Regions from separate parts of the Planococcus alkaliphilus genome, predicted to be linked through region 2. Evidence: predicted binding sites of a transcription regulator. Region 2 holds the regulator's gene; the other holds the start of a gene.
What was found. The regulator NrdR, encoded in region 2, represses ribonucleotide reductase genes. The targets are predictions, from matches to a motif close to AACACNATATATNGTGTT.

Region 1: a site for NrdR is predicted at 7,716-7,733, ahead of AC2EXB_RS09365 (vitamin B12-dependent ribonucleotide reductase). Genes of this name have one in related genera too.

What each region holds. Positions count from the first base shown of each region.
Region 1 is NZ_CM168060.1:1,735,601-1,747,626, forward strand. Features, by position in the region: gene AC2EXB_RS09330 (shikimate kinase) at 1-479, shown strand, start outside; glycine riboswitch at 621-713, shown strand; glycine riboswitch at 715-790, shown strand; gene gcvT (glycine cleavage system aminomethyltransferase GcvT) at 903-2,012, shown strand; gene gcvPA (aminomethyl-transferring glycine dehydrogenase subunit GcvPA) at 2,040-3,407, shown strand; gene gcvPB (aminomethyl-transferring glycine dehydrogenase subunit GcvPB) at 3,400-4,863, shown strand; gene AC2EXB_RS09350 (AAA family ATPase) at 4,922-6,193, opposite strand; gene AC2EXB_RS09355 (rhodanese-like domain-containing protein) at 6,271-6,654, opposite strand; gene AC2EXB_RS09360 (lipoate--protein ligase family protein) at 6,732-7,589, shown strand; gene AC2EXB_RS09365 (vitamin B12-dependent ribonucleotide reductase) at 7,767-10,325, shown strand; gene aroQ (type II 3-dehydroquinate dehydratase) at 10,565-10,996, shown strand; gene AC2EXB_RS09375 (M24 family metallopeptidase) at 11,003-12,026, shown strand, end outside.
Region 2 is NZ_CM168060.1:1,395,218-1,407,243, forward strand. Features, by position in the region: gene hflC (protease modulator HflC) at 1-325, shown strand, start outside; gene polA (DNA polymerase I) at 478-3,099, shown strand; gene mutM (bifunctional DNA-formamidopyrimidine glycosylase/DNA-(apurinic or apyrimidinic site) lyase) at 3,114-3,983, shown strand; gene coaE (dephospho-CoA kinase) at 3,994-4,599, shown strand; gene AC2EXB_RS07255 (glyceraldehyde-3-phosphate dehydrogenase) at 4,771-5,790, shown strand; gene speD (adenosylmethionine decarboxylase) at 6,107-6,490, shown strand; gene nrdR (transcriptional regulator NrdR) at 6,605-7,081, shown strand; gene AC2EXB_RS07270 (replication initiation and membrane attachment family protein) at 7,093-8,454, shown strand; gene dnaI (primosomal protein DnaI) at 8,455-9,390, shown strand; T-box leader at 9,449-9,685, shown strand; gene thrS (threonine--tRNA ligase) at 9,789-11,717, shown strand; gene AC2EXB_RS07285 (hypothetical protein) at 11,749-12,006, shown strand; gene infC (translation initiation factor IF-3) at 11,997-12,026, shown strand, end outside.

The DNA of each region.
Region 1 (12,026 bases), 340 kb from region 2:
GCGGCAAAAGCGCTGTTGGCAGAAGGCTCAGCTTTTTAATGAAACTGCCTTTCTACGACATGGATAAAGAAATTGTACGGCAAACAGGAAAAACGATTCCTGAAATCTTCGACCAATACGGTGAAGAGCATTTTAGGAATCTGGAAACAGAGTTTTTGCAGAACTTCAACCATAACAGGTGCATCATTTCGACGGGCGGCGGTGTGGCTATGAAAGAACGCAATCGAAAAATCATGCGGGAAACCGGACTCGTCTTGTTTTTGGATGCCCCTTTTCGAGAAATTTGGCGGCGGATCCACAAAGATCCCAACCGTCCGATCGTCAGGGATTCCACAAGAGAAGAAATTGAAGCGATGTTCAAATCGCGCTACCGGACATACAAAGCTGCTGCCCATATCACCATCCGCACAGAATTTCGTACCTTGCGGCAAATTACACAGTATGCAGCCTTTCAAGCAAATCGCTTGAAAGGCGAATGATTCGAATGTTTATATACGGAATGTTCGTTTTTAACAACTTAATGGAAAAAAGTTTGCGCTTACGCCAATTCAATGTTAGGATATAGTCAAAGTTGTACTATTCAGTATAACGTTTTGGACCAATCAAATTGATTTGGGCGGATGATTGTACGGGGAGAGAACGCGAAAGCGTCGCCGAAGGAGCAAACGACAAAATGTCGTGAATCTCTCAGGCAAAAAGACTCGTACGGGACGCATCTCTGGAGAATGCTGCATGCAGCTACCAAAGAGGAAAGCCGTAAAGGTAAACTTTCAGGTTCCAGGACAGAGATTTCCCTTATTAAAGGGGAATCTCTGTCCTTTTTTTCATGGCGAAATGCTAGTCTGAAGTGAATTTTGACGGACTCGCCATGCAAAGGATCTGACAAATAAGGAGGAAGTTGAATGGCAGAACTTACAAACCAATTACAGCGAACACCACTTTTTGAATCTTATGCAAAGCATGGCGGAAAAACCATCGATTTTGGCGGATGGGAACTGCCGGTGCAATTCTCAAGCATTAAAGAGGAACATGAAGCGGTGAGAACAAAGGCCGGACTTTTCGATGTTTCCCATATGGGCGAAATTTTCGTCACAGGCAATGACAGTTTGGCTTATTTGCAGCAGCTCGTTACCAATGATGTTTCCAAAATCCAAAATGGGCAAGCCCAATATACAGCTATGTGCTATGAAGATGGCGGCACAGTCGACGATTTACTGATATACAAAATAGAGGATGCCCATTATTTGTTGGTTGTCAACGCTTCGAATATTGAAAAAGATTTTGAATGGATGCAAAAAACAGTTTTGGGTGACGTGAAATTGGAAAACCATTCAGCTGATTATGGCTTACTTGCTTTGCAAGGGCCGCTCGCAGAGAAAATCCTTCAACGGCTTACGGAAGAAAATTTAGCTGAAATCAAAGCCTTCCGCTTTAAAACGGATGTTTCAATCGATGGACATTCTGTCATTGTGTCACGGACAGGCTACACCGGTGAAGACGGTTTTGAAATCTACGGGAACCCGCAAGCTGTAGTTGCACTTTGGGATGCATTATTGGCTGAAGGTGCAGAAGACGGCCTTGTTCCGTGTGGTCTCGGTGCACGTGATACGCTGCGTTTTGAGGCATGCTTAGCGCTTTACGGACAAGAGCTTTCCGATGATATTACACCTTTGGAAGCCGGATTGAATTTTGTGGTGAAATTGAACAAAGAAGAGTTTATGGGCAAAGAAGCCCTAGCTTCACAAAAAGAAAATGGCATACCAAGGAAATCCGTCGGAATCGAAATGATTGATAAAGGAATTCCGCGCCACGGCTATGCGGTTTACTTGAATGATGAAAAAATCGGCGAAGTCACAACCGGTACGCAATCGCCGAGCTTGAAGAAAAATATTGGTTTAGCCCTGATTTCCAAAGAACATGCGGAGCTTGGAGCAGAAATTGAAATCGAAATCCGCAACAAGCGCTTGAAAGCGAAAATTGTCGAAACGCCATTTTACAAACGCTCAAAATAATTCAATTTGAAAAGGGGTCAGCACTCAATGAAACATCGCTATTTACCAATGACGTCTCAAGACGAAAAAGAAATGCTGGAAGCTATCGGAATCGAATCAATTGATGAATTGTTTGCAGATATTCCTGAGAAAGTCCGCTTCAAAGGAGAATACAAGATTAAACCGGCTAAATCCGAGTCTTCTTTGACAAAGGAATTGGCTGCTCTCGCTGCTAAAAACGCGGATTCCAATCGCTTTGCTTCTTTCCTCGGAGCCGGTGTATATGATCATTACAAACCGATCATCGTCGACCATGTCATTTCACGTTCTGAATTTTATACGGCTTACACACCGTACCAGCCTGAAATTTCCCAAGGTGAATTGCAGGCGATTTTCGAGTTCCAGACAATGATCAGCGAATTGACAGGCATGGATATTGCCAACTCTTCCATGTATGACGGCGGAACGGCCTTAGCGGAAGCGGGAATGCTTGCAGCTGGCCATACACGCCGCAAGAAAATTCTCATCTCACGTGCTGTCCATCCGGAATCCCGTGATGTTGTCCGCACCTATGCGCTTGGACAATCCATCGAAGTAGAAGAAATTCCGTTGAAAGACGGCCATACTGATTTGGAAGCTTTGAAAAACATGATCGACGATAATGTCGCAGCGGTGATGATACAGTATCCGAACTTCTTCGGCCAAGTTGAAAACTTGAAAGAATTGGAGCCGGTCATCCACGAGGCAGGAGCGCTATTTGCAGTATCCGCAAATCCGCTTTCACTCGGCGCATTAACGGCTCCTGGGAAATTAGGTGCTGATATTACAGTCGGCGACGCACAGCCTTTTGGAATCGCTGAAGCATTCGGCGGCCCACATTGCGGTTATTTCGCAGTGACCAAAAAATTGATGCGTAAAGTACCTGGCCGTTTAGTCGGTGAAACGGTCGATGAAGATGGTCGCCGCGGATTTGTGTTGACTTTGCAAGCGCGCGAGCAGCACATCCGCCGCGATAAAGCGACGTCGAATATCTGTTCAAACCAAGCCTTGAATGCACTCGCCGCTTCTGTTGCGATGACAGCTCTCGGGAAAGTCGGAACAAAAGAAATGGCAGTCCAAAACATTACGAAAACACATTATATGAAACAGCAACTTAATGGAGCCGGTTTCGAAATTCCATTTAGCGGCGCTCATTTCAATGAAGTCGTTGTTAAAGTCAATGCACCGATCAAAGAATTGAATGCGGGCTTATTAGCAAAAGGAATTATTGGCGGATACGATCTTGGCCGCAGCTACGATGAATTGGATGGCCATATGCTCGTATGTGTTACGGAACAGCGGACAAAAGAAGAAATCGATGCATTTGTGCAGGAATTGACTGCGAAAGTGCAAGAAGTGGGGGCTACTCATGCATAAGGACAATCAACCGCTCATTTTTGAAATGACAAAAGAAGGCCGCATCGGCTATAGCCTGCCGGACTTAGACGTGCCGGAAATCGATCTTGCCGAGCTATTTCCGGAAGAATTAGTGCGCGATGAAGCAGCGGATCTTCCCGAAGTTTCCGAACTGGATATCATGCGCCATTACACTGCATTATCTAAACGCAATCACGGTGTGGACTCTGGATTCTATCCGCTTGGCTCATGCACCATGAAATACAACCCGAAAATCAATGAATCGGTTGCGCGGTTCCCTGGGTTCGCAAATATCCACCCATTGCAAGAGGAATCGACAGTCCAAGGTGCATTGGAATTATTGTTTGATCTTCAGGAACATTTAAAAGAAATTACCGGAATGGATGAAGTGACGCTTCAGCCTGCTGCAGGTGCACACGGCGAATGGACAGGCTTGATGATGATCCGGGCATACCACGAGTCAAGAGGCGATATGAAACGCACGAAAGTCATTGTTCCCGATTCAGCACACGGGACAAACCCCGCTTCTGCAACCGTTGCCGGATTTGAAACCGTAACGGTGAAATCGAATGAACACGGCCTCGTTGATTTGGAAGACCTGAAACGCGTAGTCGGTGAAGATACGGCTGCTTTGATGTTGACCAACCCGAACACGCTTGGTTTATTTGAAGAGCAGATTCTCGAAATGGCTGCCATCATCCATGAAGTCGGTGGGAAATTGTATTACGACGGCGCTAACTTGAACGCGGTTATGTCAAAAGCACGTCCAGGAGACATGGGCTTTGACGTTGTCCACTTGAACCTGCACAAGACCTTCACTGGCCCTCACGGCGGCGGTGGCCCGGGATCGGGTCCTGTCGGCGTGAAGAAAGACTTGATTCCGTACTTGCCAAAACCTGTGCTTGTTAAAACAGATCAAGGCTTGACGTTCGACTATAACCGTCCGGAATCCATCGGACGCGTGAAGCCGTTTTATGGCAACTTTGGCATCAACGTCCGGGCATATACGTATATCCGTTCAATGGGACCAGACGGCTTAAAAGCTGTAACGGAATATGCGGTCTTGAATGCCAACTACATGATGCGGAAATTGCAGCCGCATTTCGACTTGCCGTATGATCGTCATTGCAAACACGAATTCGTGTTGAGCGGCCGCCGCCAGAAGAAACTGGGCGTTCGTACATTGGATATGGCAAAACGCCTGCTCGATTTCGGCTACCATCCGCCAACGATCTACTTCCCGTTGAATGTGGAAGAAGGCATGATGATCGAACCGACTGAAACAGAATCCAAAGAAACCTTGGATGCTTTTATCGACGCGATGATCCAAATCGCGAGAGAAGTGGAAGAAAATCCGGAAATCGTCCAAGATGCACCGCATACGACGGTCATCAAACGTTTGGATGAAACACAAGCAGCCCGCAAGCCGGTGCTCCGCTACACTAAACCAGAATAGAATAAAAACAAAATGCAAAAAAAGCCCGATGGAATTTTTCCATCGGGCTTTTCACTGTTTAAAAACCGATTGTGGTATCTTGTTCAACCCAATCGTTCTGCTGGGTGCGCTTGTTTTGCTTTTGCAATTCTCGGATGCTGTTTTCATAGTTGGAATCGCCTTCGTAATGCCAGTTCAGCGCTGAAGACATATACAATTCATTCATCTGCGAAATGGAAAGCCCTTTGCTCAGTTCAGCCATATGCTCCAGCTGGGAATCGGTGAAAATCGATTTGACATCGAGTTTTTCCAAGTAGGATTTTCGCAATTCTTTATTTGGCGATGGAATTTCATACGCCCTGTCAAAGCGCCCTGCGCGGTTGATCAAGGCAGGATCGATTTTTTCCGGATAATTGGTCGTCCCGATGATAAACAAGCCCTCGCGTGATTGTGTGCCGTCTAAGGTGTTCAGGAAGACCGATCGGGTGAACTCCGGCATGGAATCGATATCTTCAATGACCATGATGGCGGGGGCTAAGCGGGATACAATGCCGAAAACTTCCTGAATCGTGTAGCTGTTCGTGTATTCTGTGATTTGCCAGTAGATGACGGGTGCATTGGTCGAGCCTGTAATGGACTTGACCAGCGTCGTTTTGCCGTTCCCAGGGGCGCCGTACAACAGGATGCCGCGTTTATAAGGAACGCCGTACTCTTTGAAGAATTGGCCGCCGTCTTTGAAAAATTCATCGATGGAGCGGAAAATATCCGTTTTCACTTTTTGTTCCAGCATAACGTCTGCGCGGGAAACGATCGCCATCTCTCCATAATTCCGGCGTTTCACGCCTTCTTCCGTATCGACAAGGAAAGTGATATTGTTCATCAGGGCTTGGCGCACCATTTCGTTGGCGTGTTCAAGAAATGAAAAGGCATCTTCTACGGACTTGGCAAAGCATTGAAATTCGGGCCAGCTGTTTTCAGAAGAGGTGAAAAAAGGTATCTGCGCAAGAGCGACATCATAGCCAGGAAAATAAATTAAGCGGTTTTCAAAAGTCTCCTGGATTTTAATATGGCCTTTATCATTTGCATCGGACACGTTAGTGATTTTGCCGAGAGGTTTGGCTTCATATATATAAGAGAGCGTATCGTAAGGCAGATGGCCATTTTCCATCATGTCGAGTAGGTGCGTGCTAAGCTGGATAACGGGCTCTGAGATATCGATCTGCTTCCATTGTCCATTCGAACGATCGTTTAGTATAGAAAAGATCTTTTCTGAAACAATGGAAAAAGCGGCGTAATAAGGCAGAACTTCCTGAACTTCAATCGTATTCGGAAATAGGATGGGTATTTTCATCTGTAGCCTCCTGTAGTTAAATGATGACGAGCTGATTAGTAGAAAAAAAGCCTTTCCGGGATGGAAAGGCTTTTTGATTAGGATTTAGACTTGATCTTACCGGTCCATTGCTTGAAACCGCCTTGCAATTGATACAATTGCGTATAACCTTGTTTTTTAAGGAATAACGCCACACGGCCACTGCGTGCGCCATTTTGGTCGTAAAGGTATACAGGTTTATCTGCGCGGATTTCTTTGTAGCGCTGGCGCAATTGGGATTGCGGCAAGTTGCGAGCCCCTAAGATATGGCCGCCTGCGAATTCTTTCGGTTCACGGACATCAATCAGCTGAGCTTTCCGATATCCCTCGATAAATTGCTCTTGAGTCAAAGTAGTGACAGCTTTCTTGATGCGGTAATAGGAAATAACCGCAAAGATAATGACGATCAATAATACGGCTAAAATAACATACAGAAAATCCATTGTCTTGCCCCTTTCTCTTCTACTTCTATTATAAAAGAAGGAGTGACTCTTATTCAATGGCAATGTTACACTTATTAATGGATTTAGGAGGCGATCTTGTGAAATATGGACGATGGTTTTTTATAAATTCAGGGTATTGCAGCCCTTCTTATAATATGGCGCTTGATGAAGCCTTATTGAATTGGCATAGTGAAGGATTGATACCGCCGGTTATCCGGTTCTATGGATGGCAGCCGGCCGCCTTGTCGATCGGCTATTTTCAAAAAGCGGAAACGGAAATTGACTTAGAGCGGGTGAAAGAGCTCGGCCTTGGATTTGTCAGGAGGCCGACAGGAGGCAGGGGTGTTCTGCATGAACATGAACTGACTTATAGCATCATCGTCAGCGAGGAGCATCCGGATATGCCTGAAAGTGTCACGGAAGCTTACCGGATTTTAAGCGGCGGATTGCTGGAAGGATTTAAAAATTTGGGCCTCGATGCTTATTTTTCAGTCCCGGATACCGCAGAAAAACTGGCAGACCTGAAAAAGCCGAAATCCGCGGTTTGTTTTGACGCACCGAGCTGGTATGAGATGGTCGTCGAAGGAAAGAAAGTGGCAGGCAGCGCTCAAACTCGCCAAAAAGGCGTGATTTTACAGCATGGCGCCATTTTAATCGATCTGGATGCTGAGAAGTTATTGTCTTTATTCCGCTTTTCAGACGCTGGAGCCAAGGAAAAAATGCGGCTCAAAATACCGGAAAAGGCCGTATCGATCAATTCCTTGCGCAGCTATCAAGCGACGATGGACGAGTGCATCGAAGCCTTTAAAGAGGGCTTTCGGTCATCTCTCGAAATCGAGTTGGAACCATACATATTGACTTCGGAACAAATGGAATATGTCAAGAGCTTAGAGAAAGAAAAATACGCATCTGATTCGTGGAATTTCAGAGCGTGAGGAGACTTTTGACTCATTTTCAAAATGGAAACCTTGCTGCATTCGGCTTTGCAGGTTTCTTAAGCTTTTAACTATAATTTTGTTATTTAAAAAAGTTTCAATATCTAGTATGATGGGAAATGTAATAATACTATATATAGTGTTTGACCCCATATAATATAAAGGAGGAATTGTCAAATGGTTTCCGTTGCACAATCCCAATATACACTTGATCCAAATTTATTAAACAAGGATATTCAGCTGTTTCCGCAAGTCCATGAAATTACGCCGGATATGAAAACAACTCATAAAGGGGTTTCCCGCCTGGTCATGATTGACCGCTATTCTTTTAAGGATACGGCTAAGGCAACGCTAAAAGCAGGCGATTTTGTGGTGCTTACTGTTAAGGAAGATCCGAAATTCCCTGCGCGCGGCCTCGGCTATATCGTTTCAGTCGACAAAGAGGCAAATACCGCCAAAGTGTGGATTGAGGAAGATTACCGGAGTGCTATCGACAAAGAAGACGAAATCACGAGCGGCATTGTCAATCGTTCATTGGATGTCATTGAAAAACCTTTAGAGGTTTACTATGAGCAAATCGCGAAACGCAATGCAACAGGGCTCGCATCTGTTGAACAAACAGCTGAAAAACGCCAGGAATGGTTTGAGAAATTCTACAAGCAATTAGTGGATTTAAAGTTCATTCCGGCAGGTCGCGTTCTTTACGGTGCAGGCGCTGATACGGATGTTACGTATTTCAACTGCTACGTGATGCCATTCGTAGCTGATTCGCGTGAAGGCATTTCTGACCACCGCAAACAAGTGATGGAAATCATGTCGAGAGGCGGAGGCGTCGGAACAAACGGTTCGACATTGCGTCCGCGCAATACGCTGGCGCGCGGAGTAAACGGCAAATCATCTGGGTCGGTTTCATGGCTCGACGATATTGCGAAATTGACGCATTTGGTGGAGCAAGGCGGATCTCGCCGCGGCGCACAAATGATCATGCTTGCTGACTGGCATCCGGATATTGCTGAGTTCATCATCTCGAAAATGCAGAATCCGCGCATCCTGCGCTATTTGATCGAAAATACGAATGACGAGACGATCAAGAAACTCGCTCACGAGAAACTGAAATTCAAACCGCTTACTCAACAGGAAGAAGCGATGTATCAAGGAATCTTGAATTACCGGGCAATTCCTGGAATGGGCGGATTCAATGAAAAAATCATGCGCGATGCGGAAACGAAGCTGCGTGACGGCGGTACTTACACGGTCCATAATGAAGAATTTTTGACAGGTGCAAATATTTCCGTAACATTGACGGACGATTTCATGAAGGCAGTCGAAGAAGACGCTGACTTTGAACTTCGCTTCCCGGCAGTGGAGTCTTATTCAAAAGAAGAAATGGCTGTTTACAACGAACAATGGCATGAAATCGGAGATGTCCGCGAATGGGAGCGCATGGGACACAAAGTCCGCACATACCGGACAATGAAAGCCCGCGACCTTTGGAATTTGATCAACGTCTGTGCCACTTACTCAGCAGAACCGGGCATTTTCTTTATCGATAATGCCAACGAAAAAACGAATGCCCGTGCTTACGGACAAAAAGTTGTGGCAACCAACCCGTGCGGCGAACAGCCGCTTGCCCCGTATTCAGTCTGCAACTTGGCAGCGGTAAACTTGGCGCAATTTGCGGATCCGAAAACAAAGCAAGTGGATTTTGAAGCACTGAAAGAAACCGTGCGCGTCGGTGTTCGCATGCAAGATAACGTAATCGATGCAACGCCGTATTTCCTCGAGGAAAACCGTGTCCAGGCTCTTGGCGAACGCCGCGTCGGACTAGGCGTCATGGGCCTTGCAGATTTACTGATCTATTGCGATAAGGAATACGGTTCCCCGGAAGGCAATGAACTGGTCGATGAAATTTTCAAGACGATTGCCATCGCAGCCTATGAACAATCAACTGAACTTGCAGCAGAACGCGGAAGCTTCCCGTTCCTAATCGGCAATACAGATGAAGAAACAGCAGCGCTTCGCAAAGCTTTCACTGAAACAGGCTTTATGCAAGGGATGCCGGAAACGGTCCGTGCGTCGATTCTCGAAAACGGAATCCGCAACTCTCATTTATTGACGGTTGCACCGACCGGATCGACCGGAACAATGGTAGGCGTTTCAACAGGACTAGAACCTTATTATTCCTTCACGTACTACCGCAGCGGCCGCCTCGGCAAGTTTATTGAAGTAAAAGCGGATATTGTCCGTGAATACTTGAAAAACAATCCGGATGCAGATGAAGAAAATCTTCCAAAAGCATTTGTTACGTCGATGGATCTAGCTCCGGAAGCGCATGCGGATGTCCAGTGCATCATCCAGCGCTGGATCGATTCATCCATCTCTAAAACCGTCAATGCACCACGCGGCTATACAGTCAAACAAGTGGAAGGCGTTTATGAGCGTCTTTACAAAGGCGGCGCTAAAGGCGGAACGGTGTATGTAGACGGAAGCCGTGATTCACAAGTCTTAACGCTGAAAGCGGAAGAAAACACATTTGAAGAAGACCATCAGGAAGATGTTAAAGGGAAGCGCCCTATCGTCCTTATTGATACCATTCAAGATTTGCGTTCAACAAACGTGACAATCGGTTCTGAAGTAGGCGACACTTGCCCTGTCTGCCGAAAAGGGACTGTTGAAGAAATGGGTGGCTGCAACACTTGCACAAACTGCAATGCGCAGCTGAAATGCGGATTGTAAGTTCGATTCATAATTTTCAAAAGCGGTGGCTCATGCCACCGCTTTTTTTATTTTGCCGGTTTTCGGTAAAAAGTAAAAAATAGAGCCAAAAGCATTTCTAAATTTAAATGTAATTAATTACATAAGGGTATAAAGAAAAAATCAAAAGACGAAACAAGAAAAATGAAAACGGGAAGAAGTTGCTCGAATGGAGGCTTGTGATAAAATAAAAAGGGTGAGGCAGGAGAGGAGTGCATGGAATGAAAGTTTTATGTTTGAACGGTCCGAACTTAAACCGCTTAGGCAAACGTGAAAAAGAAGCTTACGGGACATTTACACTGGCCGAGCTGGAAGCTGAATTAATGGAATTTTCCGCCCAAAACGGCATAGCTTTGGATTGCCGGCAATCGAACCATGAAGGGGCTCTAGTTGATTGGATCCACGAAGCGGCGGATGACGGGACAGAAGGAATCGTGTTAAACGCAGGGGCGTATACACACACAAGCGTTGCAATCCGGGATGCGATTACATCCATAGAAGTACCAGTAATCGAAGTACATATTTCAAATGTTTACAAACGGGAAGAATTCCGGCACCACTCCTACATTGCACCGGTAGCTGCCGGACAGATTGCAGGATTTGGAAAAGACGTATACAAACTTGGCTTGCAGGCTTTATTATTTCGAAACTAGAGGGGAATGGCGAAATTGAAATTACAAAAATTGCGCAATGAAATGGCAAAGCAAAACATCGAAGCATTATTGGTGACCAGTTCTTATAACTTACGGTACATAACAAACTTTACGGGATCTGCAGGATTGGCACTTGTGACGAAGGAACAGGCATTTTTCATCACAGATTTCCGCTATACGGAGCAAGCATCCGAACAAGTGACGGAATTTAAAGTCGTACAAGCGAAAACGAATCTACTCGAAGAAGCAGCTGAAAAAGCGAAAGAGCTTGGCATCGAATCATTGGCTTTTGAACAGGATTACGTGACTTATTCTTCTTATCTTCAATACCAGGAAAAAATGGGCTCGGCATTAAAGCCAGTCAGTGGCTTGATTGAAAAAATCCGCATGATCAAAACACCGGAAGAAGTCGAAATCTTAAAAGCGGCAGCAAAAATTGCAGATGATGCTTTTGAACATATTTGCGGTTTCATCAAGGCGGGGCAGACGGAACTCGAAATTTCAAATGAACTGGAATTCTTCATGCGCAAACAAGGCGCGACGTCTTCATCATTTGATACGATTGTTGCCTCAGGCCTTCGTTCTGCATTGCCGCACGGAGTTGCAACAGACAAAATCGTTGAACAAGGCGATATGATTACACTTGATTATGGAGCACTCTATAACGGATATATTTCAGATATCACCCGTACAGTTGCGGTAGGAGAACCTTCTGAAAAAATGAAGGAAATCTACCAAATCGTCTTGGATGCACAAGTGCTTGGCGTTGAAAAAATCGGTCCGGGGATGACTGGAATCGAAGCGGATGCAATCGCGCGTGACTACATTAAGTCCAAAGGCTATGGCGAGGCGTTTGGCCATTCTACGGGACACGGCATCGGGCTTGAAGTCCATGAAGGTCCTGGGTTATCATTTAAATCACAGACGGCGCTTGAGCCAGGCATGGCTGTAACAGTGGAACCGGGAATTTATCTTCCGGGAATTGGCGGAGTACGCATCGAAGATGATATACTAATTACCGAGTCAGGAA
Region 2 (12,026 bases):
CTATACGCGGATGATTTCTGAACGCGATTCCACAGCCCAGGACTATTTGTCGCAAGGCGATGCGAAAAAACGCGAAATCGAAGCCCAGGCAGACCGCGAAGCCCAAGAATTGATCGCAACTGCCCGTAAAGAAGCAGCATTGATCCAGGCAGAAGGCGAATCTGAAGCGGCTAAAATCTACAATCAGTCGTTCTCGAAAGACCCTGATTTTTATCAGCTGTACCGGTCTTTGGAGTCCTATACGAAAACTATTGGCGAGGATACAGTCATCATCTTGCCATCAGATTCCCCTTACGCAAATATCTTAACAGGGAATTTGGAATAAAACAGAGCCGTCATTTCTATTCTTTTTGCCTGCATGGTAAAATGATAGGAATGATGGCTTATTTATTTTCATCGAAGACATTGAAGCCGCCAAATGTTTTGGCGAAGCAGAGAACGATTCTTTTGAAGATCGTCAGTAGTGAGAGGGGTAATATTGTGGCGAAGAAAATTCTTTTATTGGATGGAAACAGTTTGGCGTACCGCGCGTTTTTTGCGCTGCCATTGCTTACGAACGAACACGGCATCCACACAAACGCAGTTTATGGGTTTACGATGATGCTGCAGAAAATCCTTGAAGAAGAGCAGCCGACGCATATGATCGTAGCATTCGATGCAGGGAAAACGACGTTCCGGCATGAGACGTTCAGCGATTACAAAGGAGGGCGCCAAAAGACGCCGCCTGAGTTATCCGAGCAATTCCCTTATTTGAGAAAGTTGATCGATGCCTACCGCATTAAACGGTATGAATTGCCGAACTATGAGGCGGATGACATTATTGGCACATTGAGCTTAGAAGCTGAACAAGCAGGCGATAAAGTGATCGTGATTTCCGGCGATAAGGATTTGACGCAGCTTGCTTCTCCGTCGACGACTGTTTACATCACCCGTAAAGGCATTACAGATATTGAAAAATACACGGTTGAACACATTAAAGAAAAGTATGGGCTGACACCAGCGCAGATCATTGATATGAAAGGCTTGATGGGAGATGCTTCAGATAATATCCCAGGCGTACCGGGCGTAGGTGAAAAAACAGCGATTAAATTGCTTGCTGCCCACGGTTCAGTAGAAGGTGTCTATGAAGCCATTGACCAGCAAAAAGGCAAGTTGAAGGAAAAGCTGGAAGCCAATGAGGATTTGGCATTGATCAGTAAAAAACTGGCTACTATTGAACGCCAAGCACCGATTGAAATAGCGATTGATGAACTTTCTTATGATGGACCGGACCAGGATGAATTGGTGAAAGTCTGGAATGAGTTAGCGTTTAAATCTTTGCTGGAAAAGATGGAATACACCGCTGAAGAAACCGAAAAAGAAGAATTGGTCTTTGAAGTGCTGAGTGAAATCGATCCGTCTATTCTTGAAGATGAAATGGCTGTCCATCTGGAGCTGTACGATGAACAGTACCATACATGCGACTTGCTCGGCGTTTCTTTGGCAACAGCCGAAAAAACGTACGTGATTCCAATGGATGTCATCAAAGAATCGCAAACGTTCAAAGATTGGTTCAAAGATGATACGAAGAAGAAATACATGTCCGATTCTAAAGCGTCTACTGCCGCCTTTTTCCGCTGCGGCGTCGAAGTGGACGGCGTCGACTTTGATTTGATGCTGGGTGCTTACATCGTCAATCCTTCGCTGACCTATACCGATTTGGCGAATATCGTTCAAGAATACGGCTATACGGAGGTCTCGCAAAACGAACAGATTTACGGAAAAGGCGCAAAAAAAGCCGTGCCGAATGACGCGATCCTGTATGAGCACATTGCGAGAAAAGCCCGTACGATCTGGGCAGTGCGGCCCTTGGTGCTGAATAAATTAAAAGAAAACGAGCAATACGATTTATACCGCAATTTGGAATTGCCGCTTGCAACCATTCTAGGCGCAATGGAATCGCTTGGCGTCACCGTGGATAAAGAGCAATTAGTGGCGATGGGCGAGGAGCTATCCGGTAAACTCGTGAAAATCGAATCGGAGATCCACAGTTTGGCTGGAGAAGAATTCAACATCAATTCACCAAAGCAATTAGGTGTGGTCCTTTTTGAAAAACTGGGGCTGCCGGTTCTTAAGAAAACAAAAACCGGCTATTCGACAGCTGCCGATGTGTTAGAGAAGCTGAATGGCCAGCATGAAATCATTTCACATATCCTTTTATACCGCCAGCTTGGGAAAATCCTTTCTACTTATATTGAAGGGCTATTAAAAGAAATCCATGAAGACGGCAAAGTGCATACACGCTTCCAGCAAGCCTTGACAACGACCGGGCGTTTGAGTTCCATTAACCCGAACCTCCAGAACATCCCTGTACGTTTGGAAGAAGGCCGGAAAATCCGCAAAGCCTTCATTCCTTCCTTCCCTGACTGGGTAATGGTAGCGGCCGATTATTCACAGATTGAATTGCGCGTCCTGGCTGAAATGTCGAAAGACGAGCGGCTGATCGAGGCTTTCAAAAACGACCGGGATATCCATACAACGACGGCTATGGATGTGTTCCATGTTCCAGCTGAGGAAGTGACCGGTGATATGCGCCGTGCAGCAAAAGCGGTTAACTTCGGCATTGTCTATGGCATCAGCGATTATGGCCTTTCCCAGAACTTGAACATCACCCGTAAAGAAGCACAAGCATTTATTGACCGGTATTTTGCAAGCTTCCCGGGAGTTAAAGGGTATATGAACGATATCGTAGCGGGTGCCAAGAAAAACGGTTTTGTGACAACACTCATGAACCGCCGGCGCTATTTGCCGGATATAACAAGCTCGAATTTCAATTTGCGCAGTTTTGCAGAACGCACAGCGATGAATACGCCGATCCAAGGCAGTGCTGCTGACATCATTAAAAAAGCGATGATTGATATGGCCGATGCCTTGGAGCGCGAAGGGCTGAAAACGCGTATGCTGCTGCAAGTGCACGATGAGCTGATTTTTGAAGCACCGCCGGAAGAATTGGAGAAATTGAAAAGATTGGTTCCACAAGTAATGGAACATGCAGTAGAGCTGAATGTTCCATTGAAAGTGGATTTTGCATTTGGCGATACATGGTACGATACAAAATAACAGGAGGCTTATGAATGCCTGAACTTCCAGAAGTTGAAGGCGTCGTCCGCCAGATCCGTCCTGCCGCAATCGGCAAGAAAATTGAAGAAGTCTTTGTTTCAGATACGATTCGGGTGTCAAAGACGAGCGGCAAGGAAGCGATCATCAAACGGATGGAGACCGACATGTTCATCAGCCGTTTGTTGGGCGCACAGATCATCAGTGTAGAACGGCGCAGCAAATACATTTATTTCACATTAAAAAAAGAAGGCGAATTTTTACTGGTCAACCACCTTGGCATGTCTGGGGCATGGTTTTATGTGGATAGCCTGCTGTCAATCGGCGAAGAGAAATTCCGCAAGCACGTCCATGTGGTGCTGAGCTTGAGCGACGGCAATTTACTGGCTTTCTCCGATATTCGCCGCTTTGGCGAAATGCGGGTATTAAAGGAAGAAGCGGATTTTCCTCCGCTGCTTTTAATGGCTCCGGAACCATTTGAAGAAAGTGCATTGGCGCATTTTCTTCAAATGGCCGAAAGTCCGAAATACCAGAACAAACCGATCAAAGAAGTGATCATGGACGGACAAGTGATATCAGGCTGCGGCAATATATACGCAACTGAAGCCTTGTTTAAAATGAAAATCCATCCCAATCGGGCAGCAAAGCGAATCAGCAGAACGCGTAAAGTGGAGCTGTTCCAAACGATTGTCGCGATTTTGCTTGAAAGCATCGAAGCAGGTGGAAGCACGATTTCCGACTATCGCAATGTCAACGGGGAATCTGGCAATATGCAGAACCGGTTCGGCATGTACGGCAAAAAACAATGCATGGAATGCGGCAGTATGACCAAATCTCTGCAAATTGGCGGAAGAACTTCGGTCTACTGTCCGACCTGCCAAAAGTGAGGGCAAGAAGATGATTATAGGACTGACTGGCAGTATTGCGAGTGGAAAAAGCACCGTCTCGAAAATGCTCGAAGAATTAGGGTATCCTATTATTGATGCCGATCAAGTGGCGCGCTTAGTGGTGGAGCCAGGGCAAGAGACCTTGGTGAAGATCGCTGCTTTATTCGGAGAAGGTGTGATCAAAGAAGATGGGACTATGGACCGGGCTAAAGTCGGTGAATTGATTTTCAACGACCCGGCTAGCCGCAAAAGTTTGAACGATGTCATCCATCCAGCTATCCGGCAAGAAATGCTTCGGCAGCGCAGTGAACTCCTGGAGCAAGGGCATGAAACCATCATCATGGACATCCCTTTGCTGTTTGAAAGCAGGCTCCAGCATTTCGTTGATAAGATTCTGGTCGTCAGTGTCACAGAAGAAAACCAGCTGAACCGCTTAATGGAACGAAATGAGTTGAGCGAAAAAGAAGCGCGTGCACGCATCGCTTCTCAGTTGCCGATGTCAGTGAAAGAAGAAGGGGCCGATGCCGTAATTTATAATAACGGCACCTTCGATGAAACAAAATGGCAGCTGAACCGCATCTTAGACAAATGGCGTGAGGAACTGTCGGGAGAGTAGTGCGGAAACAGATTGGTTTTGCGTAAAGCGTGAAAGATCTAAGCCGGGCACCTGTTGCCCGGCTTTTTTTATTGGGATAGATTTAAAGGTTCCATAAAACAGCAAATGTGTTATACTATATAAGAAATTAAAAATTAACAGTATGACTTATTTAAATGGGGGTCTCATAAAATGACAATTTCTATTGCGATTAACGGATTTGGCCGTATTGGCCGCATGGTTTTCAGACAGGCAATTTTGATGGATGACATTAAAATCAGTGCTGTAAACGCTGGTTACCCTGCTGAAACTCTCGCGCATCTCATTAAGTATGACACAAATCACGGCACCTTCGCGGGTGACGTCTCTTCCGAGGAAGACGCATTAATCGTTAACGGCAAACGAGTTCAACTCGTTAACGAAAGAGATCCTTTAAATCTCCCGTGGAAAGAAATGGACATCGACATCGTAATCGAAGCAACTGGAAAATTCAATTCCCGTGAAAAAGCGGCACTTCATTTAGATGCGGGAGCCCGTAAAGTCATATTGACTGCACCGGGAAAAGATGAAGACATCACCATCGTGATGGGGGTCAATGAAGACAAATTCAACGTCGACGAGCATAGCATCATCTCCAATGCGAGTTGCACAACCAATTGCCTTGCGCCTGTCGCAAAAGTACTGAACGATGCTTTTGGCATCGAAAATGGCCTAATGACTACCGTCCATTCTTTTACGAATGACCAGAAAAATTTAGACAATCCGCATAAGGATTTGAGACGAGCGCGTGCGTGCAGCCAGTCGATCATCCCTACTTCTACGGGCGCTGCGAAAGCGCTGTCATTGGTGTTGCCGGAACTTGAAGGGAAACTTCATGGAATGGCGCTTCGTGTGCCGACTCCAAACGTTTCGCTCGTGGATTTAGTCGTAGATTTAGAGCGTGATGTGACGGTGGACGAAGTGAACGAAGCCTTTATCAAAGCTTCAGAAGAAGGTTTGGAAGGGATTTTGGCTTTGACGATGGAACCATTAGTATCCGTGGATTTCAACACGAACCCGAAATCTGCTGTGATTGATGGCCTTTCCACAATGGTCATCGGCAAACGAAAAGTGAAGGTTTTGGCTTGGTACGATAATGAATGGGGCTATTCAGCCCGCGTCATCGACTTAACAAAAAAAGTGGCGGATGCATTGGTCTTCGCTGAAGCTTAATTGCAAATGCCGCGTTTCTGCTTGAGGAACGCGGTATTTCTTTGTCTTTAGCCAGTCTTGGAATCACAGAAAAAAACTTGCGTTAAATTTATTGCATTTAGCACAGATACACCTTATACTAACATTCGTAGTTGAAAAATTAACTACCAGCTTCTATGTTTTCAGGAAACTTGATGAAGGCATTCAGGGAGCATGTGTTTTATTCACATGACTGCTTAAAGGGTTAGGACCTCTTTGGACTAACTTTCCCCCGTGGTAGTCAACTTTGAATATTTTGAGCACGAAAACAAAATGATATCAAAGGGGGAAACGAACCATGGAAACAATGGGACGTCACGTAATTGCAGAACTTTGGCAGTGTGATTTTGACAAATTAAACGATATGGATTATATCGAACAAACTTTTGTTGATGCAGCACTGAAATCCGGAGCGGAAATTAGAGAAGTAGCTTTTCACAAATTTGCACCTCAAGGTGTAAGCGGAGTTGTAATCATTTCTGAATCGCATTTGACAATCCACAGTTTTCCGGAACACGGTTATGCAAGTGTAGATGTTTATACTTGCGGCGATCTTGATCCGACTATTGCAGCGGAGTATATCGCTAAGGCGCTTAACTCACAAGCGAGTGAAGTTACCGAATTGCCACGCGGCATGGGTCCAGTTGGTACTGGAGAAACAAAAGTTTCAGTAACTGTATAATCCATTATTTTGAAAAACATCAAGCAGGGGATAAATTCCTCTGCTTTTTCTATTTTCCCAAAGAAATTTTGTTATACTAGAAAAAACAGATAGAAAGTTTAGGGAGATGTCGAAATGAAATGTCCGGCTTGCCAGCACAATGGTACACGCGTAGTTGATTCGCGCCCAGTTGATGATATGAAGTCCATAAGAAGGCGCAGGGAATGTGAAGCTTGCGGCTATCGTTATACGACGTTCGAAAAAGTGGAAGAGATGCCGTTGATTGTGGTGAAAAAAGACGGGTCCCGTGAAGAATTTAGCCGCGAGAAAGTTTTGCGAGGCTTGATCCGTGCTTGTGAAAAACGCCCTGTGCCGCTCGAGGTTCTTGAAAGCGTTGTATTCGATATTGAAAAAGATCTTCGGCGCCAAGGGAATGCCGAAGTAAAATCTGAAGAAGTCGGTGAGTTGGTCATGGACCGTTTAGCTGGCATCGATGAAGTCGCTTATGTTCGATTTGCATCAGTCTACCGCCAGTTTAAAGACATTACTGTATTTATCGATGAATTGAAGGATTTATTGAAAAAGAGTCCGGATGATAAGAAGTCCGAGTAAGGCGGTGAATCATGACAGCTTTGTATAAGGAACTCCAGCCTGCAGATTCTTTCCGAATTGTTATGCCATATCCTTTTTCGAACTACGACCGCCAGCTGTTGACGCTTCTCTATCAGCCGCTTGTCGGTGCAGAAGCCATCGCTTTTTACTTGACGCTTTGGGCGGAAGGGGAAGAAGGCACAGATGAAGCGACGCATTATATGTTAATGAATACGCTTGGCGTCTCCATTTCCCGGATTTTCGAATCGCGGATCCAATTGGAAGCGATCGGCTTATTGAAAACGTACCGCAAAGACCAAGAAAACCGTTCGTTTGTCTATGAGCTTTGTCCGCCGCTCGATCCGAAAAGTTTTTTTGCGGATCCGCTGCTGTCGATGTTCCTTTTTAGCAAAGTGGGGGAAACGACGTACCGGAAAGTAAGAGACCGTTTTGTGGTCCATCGTGAAATCCTGGAAGGCTATGCGGAAGTATCCCGGACATTTACGGATATTTTCCAGCCGGTCCATGCGAAAGCGGGCTATCCGTCCCAAACCGATAATTTGCAGGAACGCAAAAAGGGCTCTTATGAAGCTGAAGGGGAATTTGATTTTTCATTATTGCGCCAAGGTTTGTCTGAACAGTTGGTGCCGCATAAAGTGCTGACGGCGAGCATCCGGGAACTCATCGCAAAACTCGCGTTCCTGTATAGCTGGGGTCCCCTCGAAATGCAGAAAGTCATTTTGCTCGCAATTGACGATGATTACAAATTGACGCTTGAGAGTTTAAAGAAAGCGGCAGCTGATTATTATAAATTGACCGTAGCCACGACAGCCCCTCAATTGGTTCAAGTGAAGAAAAAAGAAACGCCGAAAAAGGAAGCGCCGAAAACAAAAGAAGATGAATTGATCGATTACCTCGAATCGGCTTCTCCGGTTGAAGTGTTAAGAGACATTGCGAATGGGAAGGAGCCGTTGCCGGCAGATGTCCAGCTAGCGAATCAACTGGTTATCCAGCACGGCATGGAGCCTGCTGTCGTCAATGTCCTCCTGCAGTATGTCTTGCTGCGGACGGATATGAAGTTGACAAAGGCTTATGTTGAAAAACTCGCATCCCATTGGCTTCGTAAGAACGTCAAAACGGCGAAGGAAGCGATGGATCTTGCGCGGATCGAGCACGAACAGTATTTAAAATGGAAATCGGAAGGATCTCCGACAGCAAAAACGAGAAGTTCTTCTTCCAGCCGGAAACCGGTGAGGGAAGAGAAACTGCCGGAATGGTTTTATAAGAAAGACGATGTTCAGCCAGCGAAAGAGGCGGACAACACGGAAGACCTCGAAGCGGCAAAACAAAAATTATTAGCGAAATATGCGATGAAGAAAGGTAAGGGTGATTAAATGGAACCGATCCGGGAGACCTTAAAACGTGTCGTGAATGCCCCTGCTTTTTCCGAACGCTATAATGCGATGCGGCAGGAAGTACTGGAGCATCCAGGCGTTCAGCATTTTTTAGATGAACATTCTTCGGAAATTGATAAAAACATTGTCGACAGGGGGATGGGGAAACTCTATGAATACATCGACCAATCCCATGACTGCAATAAATGCCCGAGCCTTGGTGCCTGCATCAACCACTTAAAAGGGTTTGAACCGAATTTGGTTCTTGAACGCAGCAATATCGGAATTTCGTATACTCCGTGCCGCCTGAAAAACGAGCACGACAACAAACGCCGGGCGTCGTCATTGATCCACAGCATGTATATGCCGAAAGAAGTCATGGAAGCGACGTTGTCCGGTTTTGAATTGGATGCGAGCCGCTTAGAAGCGTTTAATGCCGTCGATTCGTTCCTGGACGCCACTAAGGGTCCAGGGGAGATGCCGGAAAAAGGCTTATACCTTTACGGCAAGTTCGGCATTGGCAAATCTTATTTGCTTAGTGCTGTAGCAAATGCGTTGGCCGAAAAGAACATTAAATCGGTTTTGGTATTCGTCCCTGAATTCATGCGTGAAATGAAACAGGCAATCGGCGACCAAACCTTGCAGGAAAAAGTGGATTATGTCAAAAAAGCGGATGTCTTGATGTTGGATGATATCGGAGCAGAAGCGATGTCGAGCTGGACGCGCGATGAAGTGCTCGGAACGATTCTCCATTACCGGATGGCTGAAAAGCTGCCGACTTTCATGACATCGAATTTCAGTTATTCGGAACTTCAGCATCATTTGACGTATTCACAGCGCGGCGAAAAAGAAGATTTAAAAGCGGCGCGCGTAATGGAACGCATCCGTGCCTTGACGGCTCCGGTTATGTTGGACGGGCAAAACCGACGAATTTAATCACACAAGGTGTTGTCTTTTTAAAGTTTTCGTCGTATAGTAAAAACAATCGATACAATATAATGCGTTGACAAGGACAAGAGTGGATTTGTACGGCTTATAGAGAGAGAAGCCCCGGCTGAAAGCTTCTTAGTACGGCAAACACACTTACCACCTTTGAGCAGCAATTGTGAAATCTTTCAGTAGCAATTGACGGTACCGGCCCGTTAGCCGATGCAGAGCTTCATTTTGAATTGGATTCGTCCGTTCAAGATAGAAGAAGGGTGGAACCACGAACTTAAGCTTCGTCCCTTTGGGATGAGGCTTTTTTTTATTGGTTTCATTTAGGGCAGACATCTTGGAAGCCGAGAACTAAGGCTAGATGTTCGGCCTAGAACATAAAAAAAGGAGAGAGCAGAATGTCAGACATGATTCAATTAACATTCCCAGACGGTGCAGTAAAGGAGTTTCCGAAAGGCACAACAACTGAAGAGATTGCCCAGTCGATCAGCCCAGGCCTTCGCAAGAAAGCACTTGCCGGTAAAGTAGGCGAGCATTTGGTTGATTTGAAATCACCGATTGCAGAAGACGGCAGCATTGCAATCATTACGCCGGAATCAGATGAAGCGTTGGAAATCCTTCGCCATTCATCTGCTCATCTATTGGCACAAGCGATCAAACGCATTTACAAAGATGCGAAACTTGGAGTCGGCCCGGTCATTGAAAACGGCTTCTACTACGACATCGATACAGCAGAATCGATTTCAGCAGAAGACTTGCCTGCCATCGAAAAAGAAATGAAGAAGATCATCAACGAAAATATTGAAATCGTTCGCCACGACGTTTCGCGTGCAGAAGCTCAAAAACGGTTTGCAGCGATCGAAGATCCATATAAATTGGAACTTTTAGAAGCGATTCCAGAAGACGAGCAAGTATCGATCTATGAGCAAGGCGAATTTTTCGACCTTTGCCGTGGAATCCACGTGCCATCAACTGGCAAATTAAAAGAATTCAAATTGCTGAGCGTGGCGGGTGCATACTGGAGAGGCGACAGTGACAATAAAATGCTGCAGCGCATCTACGGCACTGCTTTCTTCAAAAAAGAGGATTTAAAAGCGCATCTTGAAATGCTTGAAGAAGCGAAAGAACGCGACCACCGCAAAATCGGGAAAGAATTGAATCTATTCATGAACTCCCAAAAAGTGGGCCAAGGCTTGCCGATGTGGCTGCCAAAAGGCGCGACTATCCGCCGCATCATCGAACGCTATATCGTTGATAAAGAAGAAAGCCTAGGATATGACCATGTGTATACTCCGGTTATGGGAAGCGTGGACCTTTATAAAACAAGCGGCCACTGGGATCATTACCAGGAAGATATGTTCCCGGTCATGCAGATGGACAACGAGGAATTGGTTCTTCGTCCGATGAACTGCCCGCACCATATGATGATCTTCAAACAAGGCATCCATTCATATCGCCAGCTGCCGATCCGCATCGCAGAACTAGGTTTGATGCACCGCTACGAAATGTCTGGTGCATTGTCTGGACTGCAGCGTGTTCGCGGCATGACATTGAACGACGCACACATTTTCGTACGCCCGGACCAAATCAAAGAAGAATTTAAACGCGTGGTCAACTTAGTGATCGATGTGTATAAAGACTTTGATCTTAAAGATTATTCTTTCCGCGTTTCCTACCGCGACCCGGCAGACAAAGAGAAATACTTTGACGACGATGCAATGTGGGAACGTGCACAATCCATGCTGAAAGAAGCAATGGACGATCTTGGATTGGATTACGTGGAAGTAGAAGGCGAAGCGGCATTCTACGGACCGAAACTCGATGTCCAAGTCAAAACAGCTCTAGGCAAAGAAGAAACACTTTCAACTGTCCAGCTGGATTTCTTGCTTCCTGAGCGTTTCGACCTGACTTATATCGGAGAAGACGGCAAACAGCACCGTCCAGTCGTCATCCACCGCGGCGTTGTTTCGACTATGGAACGTTTTGTTGCTTTCTTGATCGAAGAATACAAAGGGGCATTCCCGACTTGGCTGGCTCCAGTTCAAGTGGAAGTGATTCCGGTATCGCTCGATGCACACAGCGACTACGCGAAAAACGTCCAAGAGAAATTGCAATCTCATCGATTGCGCGTCGATATCGACGAACGCGATGAGAAGCTTGGCTACAAAATCCGCGAAGCGCAGATGCAGAAAGTTCCGTATATGCTGGTTCTTGGAGACCAGGAAGTTGAAAACGGTTCGGTCAACGTCCGTAAATACGGAGAACAGAAATCCGAAAGCATGCCGTTTGACGATTTCTTGAAAATGATTCAAGGCGAACTTCGCTAAAGGGTTGACATGCCCTTAGGTGCATGGTATTATGAATAAGGTTATAGAATACTTATATGTGCAAGCAGGAGCACCCGCTTCTCACCTGATCGACCAGTTGTTGGCAGGTAGACACGATTTTGACTTTATCACGCTGCGGCGTGCTGTCATAAATTGCGGGTGGGCCGAACGAGGCCCATCCGCTTTTGTTTTGGATCGGACCTGTAAGCCGACATGGTCGGTTACACATGTTAAGCTATTCGCGACACTATCCGGAGGTGGATTAATATTAGCAAAGACATCAATGTAAATGAAGGTATTCGTGCACGT